Regions from separate parts of the Paenibacillus sp. FSL R5-0928 genome, predicted to be linked through region 4. Evidence: riboswitches for the same ligand, from Rfam matches in the RefSeq annotation. Region 4 holds a riboswitch; each other region holds the start of a gene.
What was found. Region 4 has a riboswitch for cyclic di-AMP ahead of MKZ16_RS00540 (C40 family peptidase). Riboswitches for the same ligand answer to the same signal wherever they lie in the genome.
Positions count from the first base shown of each region.

Region 1: it holds a riboswitch for cyclic di-AMP, as region 4 does, so the genes downstream of both, MKZ16_RS17365 (APC family permease) here and MKZ16_RS00540 (C40 family peptidase) in region 4, are expected to answer to the same signal.
Region 2: it holds a riboswitch for cyclic di-AMP, as region 4 does, so the genes downstream of both, MKZ16_RS27670 (alpha/beta hydrolase) here and MKZ16_RS00540 (C40 family peptidase) in region 4, are expected to answer to the same signal.
Region 3: it holds a riboswitch for cyclic di-AMP, as region 4 does, so the genes downstream of both, MKZ16_RS26980 (TrkH family potassium uptake protein) here and MKZ16_RS00540 (C40 family peptidase) in region 4, are expected to answer to the same signal.

Region 1 is NZ_CP150225.1:3,878,945-3,882,397, forward strand. Features, by position in the region: gene MKZ16_RS17365 (APC family permease) at 1-1,721, opposite strand, end outside; cyclic di-AMP (ydaO/yuaA leader) riboswitch at 1,846-2,005, opposite strand; gene MKZ16_RS17370 (disulfide oxidoreductase) at 2,200-2,664, opposite strand; gene MKZ16_RS17375 (DsbA family protein) at 2,661-3,377, opposite strand.
Region 2 is NZ_CP150225.1:6,123,468-6,126,920, forward strand. Features, by position in the region: gene MKZ16_RS27670 (alpha/beta hydrolase) at 1,253-2,080, opposite strand; cyclic di-AMP (ydaO/yuaA leader) riboswitch at 2,168-2,354, opposite strand; gene MKZ16_RS27675 (hypothetical protein) at 2,675-2,848, opposite strand; gene MKZ16_RS27680 (Nif3-like dinuclear metal center hexameric protein) at 2,933-3,453, opposite strand, start outside.
Region 3 is NZ_CP150225.1:5,979,918-5,983,370, reverse strand. Features, by position in the region: gene MKZ16_RS26985 (CPBP family intramembrane glutamic endopeptidase) at 1-707, opposite strand, end outside; cyclic di-AMP (ydaO/yuaA leader) riboswitch at 1,028-1,203, shown strand; gene MKZ16_RS26980 (TrkH family potassium uptake protein) at 1,268-2,626, shown strand; gene MKZ16_RS26975 (TrkA family potassium uptake protein) at 2,640-3,311, shown strand.
Region 4 is NZ_CP150225.1:112,384-115,836, forward strand. Features, by position in the region: gene MKZ16_RS00530 (cytochrome c) at 1-130, opposite strand, end outside; gene MKZ16_RS00535 (GNAT family N-acetyltransferase) at 258-743, opposite strand; gene MKZ16_RS00540 (C40 family peptidase) at 933-1,385, opposite strand; cyclic di-AMP (ydaO/yuaA leader) riboswitch at 1,430-1,572, opposite strand; gene MKZ16_RS00545 (C40 family peptidase) at 1,935-2,363, opposite strand; cyclic di-AMP (ydaO/yuaA leader) riboswitch at 2,421-2,559, opposite strand; gene MKZ16_RS00550 (hypothetical protein) at 2,777-3,453, opposite strand, start outside.

The sequences.
Region 1 (3,453 bases), 3.4 Mb from region 4:
GCTTGCCACCAATGTTTGGTAATAAACTGTGGAATCAGAATCGTGATGTGATCCGTCGCAGCTGTCTTCCACTCAACCGTATCGATAAACTTCACTAACGGACGAATGATACTACGATATCTGGAGCGAAGTACAATCAGGCGTACGCCTGGATTCCATTCCTCCCACCGTTGCTCCATCTTATGAATGTCTTCTTCATCAAAGCCTACATACACAGCAACAACATTATCTGTTAGAGACTTCGCATAGCTGATGGAATGTAATACGGCACGTGTAACCCCTGCAACAGGAACAACTACAGTACTTCCTTTAATTATAGGTTTATCAGTAGCCGGACATATACGCAGTTGATCCGCAGTGTTCAAATAGTGCTTATGAATACGGTGGAACACGAACATTACAGCAGGTAAGAAAATGAATGCCATCCATACGCTCGAGAATTTAGTAATGATAAATATAAGCGTAATCGTCAATGTAGTCAACATACCGATGGTATTTACAACAAATCTTTTCACCCATCCAGCAGGTCTTGTTTTGATCCAATGCACCATCATCCCCAGTTGGGATAAGGTAAAAGGAATGAACACGCCTACCGCATAAAGTGGAATCAAACCTTCCGTATTCCCATGGAATGCAGCCACAAGTATGATAGACATAACTCCTAGAAAAATAATGCCATTTGAGAAGCCCAGGCGGTCACCACGGACCATAAATGCATGTGGCAGATATTTATCTTTTGCAAACATAAAGGCAAGCAGCGGAAACGCTGAATATGCTGTATTAGCTGCCAAGAACAAAATCACTGCTGTAATCCCTTGAATGAAAAAGTACAATCCGCCACGGCCAAAGGTCGATTCAGCGATCTGAGAGACAACCGTAGCCTTTTCATCTGGCACAATACCATACCAATACGCCAGCACAGTGATTCCGGTAAACATAAAGCCAAGGATAAGTCCCATGATCATTAGCGTCTTGGCTGCATTCTTCTCAGCCGGTGCTTTAAAGTTTGGGATCGCATTAGATACGGCCTCAACCCCCGTTAGGGCTGAACAACCAGAGCTAAACGCTTTTAATAGTAGAAACAAACTTACATTAGATACGGCGCTGCCTATTTCAGGAACATTCGCATGCGCGCCACCCATTGCATATTTAACGATACCGGAGATAATCAGAACAACAATCGAAACCACAAACAAATACACTGGAATTGCGATGAACGAAGCCGATTCAGTCACTCCGCGAAGATTAATGATTGTTAATAGAACGATAACAGATACAGCGATGAGAACAGTATGATTATGAAGACTTGGAAAAGCCGATGTGATCGCATCCGTCCCTGCCGAGGCACTAACCGCTACGGTAAGAATGTAATCCACCAATAATGAACCCCCAGCGAGCAGCCCTGTCGGAATACCAAGATTGCTCTTGGCTACGATATAAGCTCCGCCTCCTTGCGGATAAGCAAAAATCGTCTGCCGATAGGATAAAATCAGGATGGCCAGCAGGCCCAATACGGCTAATGCAATTGGCAGGGAATACCAGATGGCAGTAAACCCGGCAGCCACCAGTACAATCAGTATTTGTTCCGTTCCGTAGGCTACAGACGAGAGCGCATCAGAAGACAGGACAGCCAGTGCTTTAACCTTGGATAACTTTTCATGATCGAGTTCATTCGACTTCATCGGACGTCCGATCAATAGTCGTTTTACCTTGCTTACCATGGTGGATACAGTTCCTTTCTTTGGGAGCTGAAACGGAATTTCCGTGCGCTGTTTTCATCGGTGGATTTCATAAATGCAGACACAAAAATAAGCATACGGAAATGATCCGCATGCTTATGCATGGTCATTTTCCCACCTTGCTTACGAGGTTAGCTGGCGGATTCGGGCTGTGGTTATAGCCCTACGGTACAGGTCTGTTCGACCCGGTTCCGATTCACCCCATTGGCATGAATGCCAAGTTTGGTTCCCCCGTTTTTCCTAAGAAAATTCAGCGCATATTCAACTTCTCACAAGGTCTAATATTAGTCTACAAAGTGCCTACAGTAAAGCGTTGAAAAAAATGAAAAAAGAATGAAAAAACATCCAATAAGCTCAAATATAGCGTCTTATTGGATGCTCTCTTTCATTATCTTCAATTATCCCTCTAGCCCGTGATTTTAATACCTTTTCAGCTTTTTTGTAACTTCCAAAGCGAAAACTAAAATCCTAAGCTCTCCTCTGCATCTACTTCAATCATTTCTTCTTCCTTACGTCCATACCAAAGAAGGAGACTAATTAGAGCAAAAGCGATTAAAGCTAACAAAGGAATCGTAATAAATCCGAAGTAGTTCAAGTAATCTTTATTACAAGGAACACCAATTGTACAAGGTAGAACTTTACTTAACGCTGGAATCTTCTGTTCCGCATAATGATAGATTGAGATACTGCCACCAATCAAACTTAATGGAAGCACATAAGGAATGATGCGCTTATCTCCACGGAAAGTGGCAATTCCCAACAAAAATAACTGCGGATACATAAAAATCCGCTGAAACCAGCAAAGCTTACAAGGTTCATATTTCAAGACTTCACTTAAATACAAGCTACCAGCTACAGCAACCAAAGAGACAAACCAGGCCAGATAGAGGCAGTTACGCTTGCAAAAAGATAGGAATTTTGTCACTTTGCCTCCACTGCTTTTGCGGCGGTATTAATTTCAGATGTAATCGCTTCAATATCGAAAGGTTCAGCCGTTTTCACCCCATTAATGTAGAGCGAAGGCGTAGTTGTCACGCCTGCGTCAGTTGCCAACTGAATGTCTTTCTTCAGCTCATCTGCATAAGTTTTCTCTTGGATGTCTTTACGCAACAGATCGTAATCGATCGCTAATTTCTCTTTTTCAGCAAGGCTTATCAAGAAATCCTCAGTGGCCCATTCGTCGCTCTCATCCCCTTGCTGCGCATATACAGCATCATAGAACTTCCAGAATTCATCCTTATTCTGATGGTATACAGACAATGCAGCTAGTGAAGCTGTCTCAGAGTCAGGACCAACGAAAGCCATATTTACAAAGTAAAGAGCTGCTTTTCCCTCGTTGACAAAATCTTGAACAATTTTCGGTTTCATGGAGCCAGCAAACTGGGAACAAGCTGGACATTTGAAATCGCCAAATTCAACAAGCTTAACAGGTGCATCCTCATTACCAATCCTAGGTAGCTCACTGTAATTGAATTCTACCGGTTCTCCTGTAGAGACATTCTTTGCTGCATCTTTCGAAGCTAACATAAACAATCCAACAAAAATGATAACTACTACAGCTATTGAACTAATAACTAAAATTCTCGTTTTCTGCTTCTGTTGCTCCTGTTCTACCCGTCGTTTCTCTTGTTTGCTCAACTGGGGAACATTTGGACTTTTTTTAGGTTTACTCAAGGAGAATTCCTTTCTGTCCTCTAGGGACTAATGTAGTTTT
Region 2 (3,453 bases), 1.2 Mb from region 4:
AGTCCGATAGTCTGTCAATGCCACTCCCCGCTCTTCTTCTCTCCTACTCATGTCCGGAGGCTGAATCCCTATTACCGAAACCTTCCTTTCCTTTGGTCTCGATCAGGAGCTGCAGATACGCTGCTTATTACACCTCCTTCTATACACTTACAATCACTACTTAGAGTCTACTGTTTCTTTCCCACGTCGGATGAGCTGCTTACTATGCCTCCCTCTATACACTTACCTTAACTACTTAGGTCTACCGTACTCTCCCACGTCGGATGAGCTGCTTACTACGCCTCCTTCTATACACTTACCTTCACTACTTAGGGTCTACCGTTCTTTCCCACGTCTGATGAGCTGCTTACTACACCTCCTTCTATACACTTACAATCACTACTTAGGGTCTACCGTTCTCTCCCACGTCGGGTCAGCAGCTTATTACGCCCCTTCTATACACTTACCATCACTACTTAGGGTCTACCGTTCTTTCCCACGTCTGATGCGCTGCTTACTACGCCTCCCTCCATACTCTTACCATCACTACTTAGGGTCTACTGTTCTTTCCCATGTCGGGTGAGACGCTTACTACGCCCCTTCTATACTCTTACCTTCACTACTTAGAGTCTACTGTTCTTTCCCATGTCGGGTGAGACGCTTACTACGCCCCTTCTATACTCTTACCTTCACTACTTAGAGACTACTGTTCTTTCCCACGTCGGGTGAACTATATTTGATGCTGTGGTAGGGTAGGGACATTAAGTGGCGTTCTAGGTACAATATGCTTGTAAATGTTCAACATCCACCGGTTAGTAAAATACCAAAGGCTGGCTCATTCGTAGATTTCACTACTGATGAGCCAGCCTTTAGTTAGATATCCATTATATTAGGGAAATCCTCCCTAATATTCATCGATAATCGCTTTAAAATAAGGTTTTTAGGGAAATCCTCCCTAAAAATTCTTGCAAATACCCATTTATGGCTAAAAACACCCTATTATTAGGGAGGATTTCCCTAATCCACGTTCTAGGAGCCATAATTCCCTTCACTTTAGGGAGAATTTCCCTAATCCACGTTCTAGGAGCCATGCTCTCTATCACTTTAGGGAGAATTTCCCTAATTCACGTGCTAGAAGCCATAATCCCCTTCACTTTAGGGAGAATCCCCTAAAGTTCTACCCAGAAAGACGTCCCATAGCCAGCTCATGCTCCCTGGCTATGGGACGCCTTTTTCCACTTAAACGCTTCGCTTGTAAAGGTCTCCCTATAGATCAGCTAATCTGCTGACTGCCCTGCTGCTTCTCTAAGAAACGTTGAAGAATCGCATTGAATTGCTCCGGCTGGCATAGATTACTTGGATCTAATGCGTTCGGAATAATCGCCAACTGCGCATGTGGCAGCTGAGACACCATTTCCTTCATACAATTCACTCCAAATTCATTAAAGTCCCCTACAATACATAAAGCAGGACGTTTAAAAGCCTTTAAGCATCTGGTGTAATCAACATGGCTTGTAGCCAGTCTTTGCCGATATAGCTCCCGGGGACGTTTGTCCAGCAGCCCTCTTCTAATCTCATTGTAGGCCAGACTCCAGCGCTCTCGGTACATCATCCGAATCGAAGGCAACACCAGCTCGCTTGGGAGATAATACATTAGCAAACTGCAATATGCTGCCATAGTTTGTATTTTCCCTACAATTGTTGATCCGTGAGTCCTACAGAAGCTATCCGCGACCACAATGGCTTTCACACGCTCAGGATATTGTTTGGCAATATGCTGAACGACTAAGCCACCATAGGCGATTCCTACAAAAACTGCTTCACGAATACCTAGGTCATTCAACAGCATAATCAAATCCAGACATTGCGTCTCAATAATCTCATGTGGGGCCTCCAGCAGTTTACCAGACTTGCCATTCCCCCGTAAATCGCACAAAATCACTTTATATTTATCGGAAAAATACTCCAGCTGTGGTTTGAACATACTGTGTGTTAATCCATGTCCATGGATAAACACAACCGGAGTGCCAGTTCCATTGATTTCATAATAGAGCGAAGTTCCGTTCAGTTTAGCGATAGGCAAAGGTAACACCTCTTTCATAATAAATTCTACGTCTATATCTGCTTAAAAACGCAGCAAAAAACCACAGAGGGATTCTCTGTGGCTATTCATCACTAAACACGCCATTCATCCTCTCTCCATACGCTTACGAGGTTAGCTGTCGGATTCGGGCAGTGAGAGTTGCCCTACCTGCAGGGATGCATGTTATGCACCCGGAACAGGATTCACCCCATAACCAGTGCCGACTCTCACATCGGCTGCCAGTTGTTGGTTCCCCCGCTTTCCAGAAACGGAAATTAAGCGGATTGCTTATGTAATTGTAAATTTAAGATAATTGTCAGTTCTGAGATGAATCATACTCTTGTAAGGTTTGCTTGTAAAGGAGGGCTCTGGTCAAAATAATGTTGAAAGCAATGCTTTTCATTTCATATTGAGCATACTCTTCATTTTCTCTTTCTTTTGCTCTTGTTTACTCGTTTTATTTAAGAAAATGGCTCTGAACCAAGCCAAACGGAGGTTAAAACACCAGTACTTTCTATATAAAGGCCATCCTTTTCACTGGAGATATGAAAAAAGCTAAGCAGAATCAGAGGTATTCCCCTGTCCACTTAGCTTCCTCTTACAATACTATGGCTACAAAAGATCGGCGTTTTTCAATGCATGCTCCCAGCTTGGAAAAAAGAACAGCGCACTTCTCATAAGCTCAGGATCGCTCTGCTTTACTTGTTTTTTACTGATCGAGCTTCCGTCGCTTTGCAGCTTTTTGATCCGACTTAATACTTCATCAGCCTCCAAAGGAATTTCCATTGAAACACTCCTTTCTCAGTGACCTGTTTCCCTTCATTTTCTCCATAATATGTTTATTTATTCCGTACTCTTTATTTCCCCAGATTAAACCATCTGATAGATGGGTTGTTCAGCAATGAACCGGTTAGAAAGCATGGGATATTTGTCTGCTAAGATTTCAGCTAAATATTTCATCCCCGGCGCTTCACTCTCCGCATGACCTAACATGATGAGCGCTTTAGATCTGCCTTGGTGCCCTGCATCCCGCACATATTCCGGAGTCTCCCACTCTGGTCCCTCTCCAGCAATAATTAAATCAAGATTGTGATCATTAAAATGCGGAATAGCCATCGTCCCGCCTCCTCTGTAACCTACTAATATCCCTACGCGTTTGCAGGACAGAGACAGGTCACCGGCAGCGCGTACATAAGAGATCCCTAGCTTACTTTTAATATATTGAGCAGCTTCCAGTACAGTCATAGCAGGAATAGTGAGAATCGTAGCAGCTGCTTGCTGCTCTTCCACGTATGCGGACCAATCTAGTTCTCGCAGTAAACCCACCATAATTCCATCCGGCTTTTGCCGATGCCAATAATCATGATAACGAAAAATAGCAATTTGGGAAT
Region 3 (3,453 bases), 1.3 Mb from region 4:
GCAGTGAATCCGGCATTAAAGCTGGATACCTGCTCTCCACTGAAATCAAAATAATAGTGCAATAAGGATTCGCCGACCTGAACAGTACTATCCGTATACACTAGCCCATGGCTTCCTGTATTCGATTCAATTTGTAGCTTGGCAGGATTTACTTCCCATTCCTGAAGCCAAGGACGAGCAAGATTCTCCTTCTGCGCTAGAGTGAGGTCAGCTCCCTTGTCCTCTTTTGCACCAACGGAAGCGATGCCTGACCCCTCTTCGGAGGCAACTTTTGCAGCCTTTGAGAAAGCGACAATCTTACCGTTATACATATTGAGGTCAACGATGATTTGCGGCTCTTGCTCCGCTGAAGGAGTAAGCGTTGCACGAAAGACATCAAAAGGATATTTTTGATCCAATTTTTTCTTGGTGTAGTCCTCCACAAGCTTCTCGCGAGACATATAACCATAAAAGGAAGAGTCCGTCTCGTAAAGTACATTCCATTGATCGTTTGGTGCTTCGGTGTAGTTGAGCTTATGTTCTGCAAATAATATGGCTTGGTCACGGGCTTCTGCCTTGCTAATGACGGTGGTATCTTCACCTGTAGGGCTACTAAGCAGTGAAGGGGAAATCTGAAACATAATAAATAGAATAAGACCGATAATGCCCGAGATGATGAGCCTCTTGGAGAGGGCACGTTGCTGTATGGGCTGGCCGACGGGATTCATGTAACGCCTCCTTGTTATGTACTGACAATATTATGTTCCATTATAGTATTAGTGCCTGGCTGGTTACAAAAAACATTATATGTTCTTTTTATGGGTAATAGAGATAGTATAGAATAGTCATGTGAATTTATACCATGAATTTTATCGTGTTCATTTGTGTACGAATGGTGAGAATCGGTGTAATTGCAGGGAAAACACGGAAAAGTGATGAGAAAAGGTACTCCTTTTGATGCAGTCTCTTTAAACCGCATTTTTTCATGTGAATGAGCATTAATTGTGTCTTTGTGAATTCACTAAATAACGTATATAATTTGTATGCAATTGTATAGTAGCCGAATTTCTGGTGAAAACGGGGGAACCATAAGAAGTGATGAAAAGTGGAGTATACAAGATAAATGGCACTTTCATCAGGGGTGAATTTCGTTCTGGGAACGAATAGGGCAGCCTGCACAGTCCGAATCCGTCAGCTAACCTCGTAGGCTAATTTACTGCAGGAACCAAGTTAGCATTGGTTTTCCAGTGCTTTTTTTGTTGGAATTTTTGATAAGAAGGTGAGCATAGTGGCTTCACAGTTTCGCAGGATTTCTGAATTTAAGTTTCTGAAGCTCTCGCCGCCGCAGATACTGGTGCTTGGTTTTGCATCGATTATTCTGATAGGGGCCTTGCTGCTTATGTTGCCCATTTCAAGCACAAGCGGGAATTCCGTGGAATTTATTGATGCATTATTTACTTCAACTTCGGCAACCTGTGTAACAGGGCTTGTTGTGCTGGATACCGGAACTTCGTTCACGATTTTTGGGAAAACCGTAATTATGATCCTAATCCAGATCGGCGGCTTAGGGTTTATGACCATGGCCACTCTATTTTCACTGGTGTTAAAGCGTAAAATATCTTTGCGGGACAGGCTAATCCTACAGGAAGCCATGAATCAAGGCTCTATGGAAGGAATTGTGCGACTGATCCGGAGAGTCCTTATATATTCTCTTGTCATAGAAGGCTGTGCCGCTTTGCTGCTGTCTATTCGCTGGGCTTTTGATATGCCGTTGGGAAAAGCGATTTATTATGGCATATTTCATGCGGTGTCTATGTTTAATAATGCGGGGTTCGATATTTTTGGGGATTTTCGCAGTTTAACTGATTATGTTTATGATCCGCTTGTGAATATTATTGTGATGTTTCTGATTGTCTCCGGCGGGATTGGTTTTATTGTAATGTCAGATCTGGTGGAGTTTCGGGTAACCCGCAGGCTGTCTCTACATAGTAAAGTTGTCCTGTCCACCAGTACAGGGCTGATTCTGATCGGAGCTTTGGTTATTTTTATATTCGAGTTTACTAACACTCGTACCCTGGGTTCACTGAATTTTGGCGGTAAAATATTATCGGCCTTCTTTCAATCCGTATCTCCCCGTACGGCTGGCGCGAACACAGTAGATATTGCTGGACTTCGGCAGGCTACACAATTTTTTATAGTGATTCTTATGTTTATTGGTGCTTCTCCAGGCTCAACGGGCGGCGGGATCAAGACAACAACCTTTACGATGATGATTGGTGCTGTTATTGCTATGCTGCGTGGACGGGAAGATGTTGTGTTGTTCCGTTATCGGCTGGCTCAAGAGCGCATCTACAAGGCATTAACGATCACACTGCTGGCTTTGTTGTTAATTGCCTCTGTGTCGATGATACTCTCCACAACTGAAGACAGTAATTTCTTGGCAATCTTGTTTGAGACGACCTCCGCCTTTGCTACGGTAGGACTGACTATGGGGCTAACTCCGGAACTGTCAGCGATCGGTAAGATTCTACTCTGTCTGACGATGTTTGCAGGTCGGCTAGGTCCACTAACCTTGGCGTATGCACTCGGTCCCAAACAGGGTAAACCACTGTATAAGTATCCTGAAGGTAAAATAATTATTGGATAGGAGTTAATTAGAAATGAAAGCACAGCAATTTGTAGTAATCGGCTTAGGTCGCTTCGGTTCAAGCCTGGCGCTTGAGCTGATGGAAATGGGCTACGAGGTGCTCGGCATTGACCACCATGAAGAACGCGTGGAGGAAATGAGCGATCAACTGACGCATACGGTAGTAGCAGATGCTACAGATGAGGGAATTATGCGCTCGCTTGGTGTACGGAACTTTGATTGTGGGATTGTTGCGATTGGTGACAATATGGAGAGAAGCATTCTGGCGGCCATTTTGTTGAAGGAGATTGGAGTTAAGCAAGTGGTGGCTAAGGCAATCTCCATCCTTCATGGCCGCGCTCTGTCGCGGCTGGGGGTTGATCGGGTTATTTTTCCGGAGCGGGATATGGGGATTCGTGTGGCACACCAGCTGGTGACGCCCAATTTGCTGGATTATATTGAACTGTCCAAGGATTATAAAATTGTCGAGCTGACCGTGCCATCCTGCATGAACGGCAGAAGCTTGTCCGATTTAAATACAAGAGCTAAATATGGCTGCAGCATTGTTGCCCTAAATAGGGAAAGCGGAATAATCGTCGCTCCAACTGCCCATGATTATTTAAGTGAAGGCGATGTTATGGTACTCATTGGTCCTAATGAAAGTATTGACCGTTTTGAGAGTGAAGTTGTGAACCAAGAATCATAGTAAAAGAAGCTGACTCAAAAGTAGTGAATTCTACTTGGGGGCAGCTTCTTTTTTATGGAGTAAAGAGTAGGAAAAGTAATGGATTTTACTATGCCATATGACTATAGATCACGCGTAGTGATCTGTGCTATTGGGGTGTGTG
Region 4 (3,453 bases):
CCAGTTGAACTACCGGCATCGTGGGCTTATTTTCTTCTGCTACCTCTTCTTTACCCGGAAGTGTAAACATGAGTACTACCGCAAAGGCACAGGCGGCAAAAAACAAACCGCTCATGATCCATTTCTGCATCCCAATTCGTCCCTTCTATGTAAGCTGCTCCCTACATTATAGCTTATGGTGAAGCGTTATCATAGGGTTTGTGACAAAAAAATGAACGAGAATACAATCATTCTTATGAAATATCTGGTATTTAATATCATTTGTCATAGACCATGCAATAAAAAGGTTTGTCTCCTGTAGGTGTGCGGCGTTCATACGTATCTGTAATCGTAAATCCACATTTTTGATAAGTTCGAATGGCGCGTTGGTTCCAGGTCAGGACTTCCAGATCTATCTCACGATCAGGATAACGATTCAAGGCTGTCTGGACGATGGCATCTACGAATAGTTTGCCTAAACCATGGCCGCATAGATCGGGGCGCATCCCAACTCCTAAACGGACGACTCCTTCCATCGGGAACAACTGTGCGAATCCGCACAAAACCTCATTTTCATTTAATATGGAGATATATTGTTCCTCCCGGAGCTGCGGATCACCAAACTCGATGCCAAGAGCCTGCATCTGCTCCCACGGCATCCAGCCATAAATATTATATGGGGGCGTATAGCTCCACTTACAAATAGCTTCTCCGTGAATTGCCTCCATAGGAACAACATGAAAAGTTACCGAGGGATTTATCATAAGGTCAACGATCTCCTTTCACGAGGACATTGCTATATTACTAATTATATACAAAATGGGGGAGGTTCGACTCAGAAACTTTATATGAGGGGGAATGTTTTACAAATTATGAGAGGGGTAAATAAGTAATAAGACAAAAAAACAAGCTCTCCTCCAAGAGTACCTTGGAAAAGAGCCTATGTACGTTATTTATTGCACATCATCATTGTCTTCCGATTCAGCAGCAACCGATTGGTAAGCGTCTGTGCTCATAATGCGCTTGGCACCAACGTAGCGTTTCACGTAGTAGCTATCACTCAGAGAGCTAATCGTAACACCGCGTGAGGTAGAAGCGTGTGCGAACTTACCTTCACCGACATAAATGCCGACATGGGAGACACCTTTGCCACTTGTATTGAAGAATACAAGATCTCCGGCTCTTATATCATCACGGGAGATTGCTGTGCCCATTTGATATTGGGAACCTGATTGGTGTGGAAGGTTAATGCCAATCTTATCAAACACATACATTGTAAATCCGGAGCAATCAAATCCGTTAGTGGATATACCGCCGGATACGTATTTAGTACCGATGGCCTTGTCAATCACTTTATCCATTTTGGAATCTGCGAAAGCGCTTCCTGCTCCGATGGTGAGGATGATGGAAAAGCTTAGTACTGCTGCTGCTAACTTCTTCTTCAAAAGTGTATACCCCTTCCAAATGCCTACGAGGTTAGCTTAAGGGTTCGGTTGAAGGTCCCCTATGACCCCTCTATATAATGGAGGTCAATTCACCCAAAGTTGGTTCCCCCGTTTTCCTAATAGTTAGGAAACTCGGCTCATACTGTTGATTAGGATTAGCTTGTAATCAATACATGACAAAACCTTTGTAAATAACAACTTAATGATTACAAAAATGTTACTAAAATCTCACTGCGCTAATTGTAACAAACAGAAAGCCGCTTGGCAATCGTTTTTAACATATTAATGCAGAAAAATTGGAATTTTTACGGTAGAAAGGCATATGTAAGCGTTAATAATGACCTAATTTTTAATATAATTGCAATTTTTATCAAATAAACGTGTTTCAATTGGGCTCTAATAGTGTAAAAATATATTATGGAATAAAGAAAAACCCGAATTTGATTACGGGCATAATCAGATTCAGGTTCATATAGTTGTAATTGTGAGGTTATAGTTGTGAGGAAGGTTTCAATCGAAGGCTACAGCTTGATAAGCTGAAGTACTCATTACTCTTTTAGCGCCAACATAACGATTGGCCCAGTAGGCCTGACTGAGTGAAGTGATGGTCACTCCACGCGAAGAGGACGATTGTGCGAATTTTCCGTTTCCAACATAAATGCCGACATGGGATACTCCATTGCCAAGTGTGTTAAAGAACACTAGATCACCAGAACGCAGATTGCTTTTGGATACAGCAGTTCCAACGCTATATTGAGCTTTTGATGTACGAGGTAAAGTAAGACCCACATTCTTGAATACATACTTTGTAAATCCAGAGCAATCAAATCCGGCAGTGCTTGTACCTCCGGTTTTATAGGCAACTCCAATAGTCTTTGAGATTACAGAGTCCATTTTAGAGTCGGCAAAGGCGCTTCCTCCACCAATAGATAATGCCATTACAAGTCCTAGCGCCGCAGCGACGCATTTTTTTCTTAAATTATGTCTTTTCAAAAGATGTACTCCTTCCAAGGCCTGCGAGGTTAGCTTAAGGGTTCGGTAGAAGATTCCCTATGATCCCTGTAAAGCGAGATCAATTCACCCAAAATATGGTTCCCCCACTTCCCGGTGCAAAGGAATTAGGCGTGTTAAGCACCAGAGAATGACGTTTCGACAGTTACACTTACGATAAATACATTTAGTTATGTAGGAATCGTTTCAATTGATTACAAAATTGTTACTAATAGCACAGGACTTATTGTAACAGAGCTTTTACGATTTTGCAAATACTCTTAAGTTATCCGTAATGAGAAAAAGTCCCAGCTCCTGAATACAGGAATTGGGACCTTTTTATTATGTCAAATAAGGTTGATTTATTGTGGAAATGCTTTGCTACGCCATAGATGATATTGTGCAGAGATTCCCCACATTTTTAAGAGCGTAGAAGGTAGTGGTGAGATTTGCCGTATTATAAGTGCCGGTAGGCCGGGACAGAACAGACCCGTCAGTCCGCACACTAGCAGTAAGAGCAGGCCTCCCGCCCCAAGTACAATGGAAACACCTATAGCAGGAATCAGTGACCGCAAGCAGATGATCAGTGAGGAGAACATTCCTGTACCGCCGGTGTAACCAAACTGCATATATAGAAGAAACAGGCGCACGATAAAAATATATATAAGCCATGCCAATACGTATGGTACTAAATGAAGTAACAAAGCGTAGTTAAACAAAGAGGATAAGAACAGCCCGTACATTTTTGGAGCAAGCCAGTAAAGCGGCAGCAGGGTCAGCACCCATTCGATTAGGCTAAAGACTAAGACAGGTAGTCCATAGATCTTCATGCCAGGGAAAAAGAACAGTCCACGCTCGCCCTTTCGCTCCTGGTGGAGCTCATGCAGCAATCCTGCCCTTATGAAAGGGGAAAGCAGAAGTCGCAAGACAACAAGCGCCAGAAGCATCCATAACCAAGTGCGTATCGCAGGGTCCGTATTCAAGCTGAACTGTCCCTCGATATAATACAACAGTCTGCCCATACCGCTGCCTCCGGCGT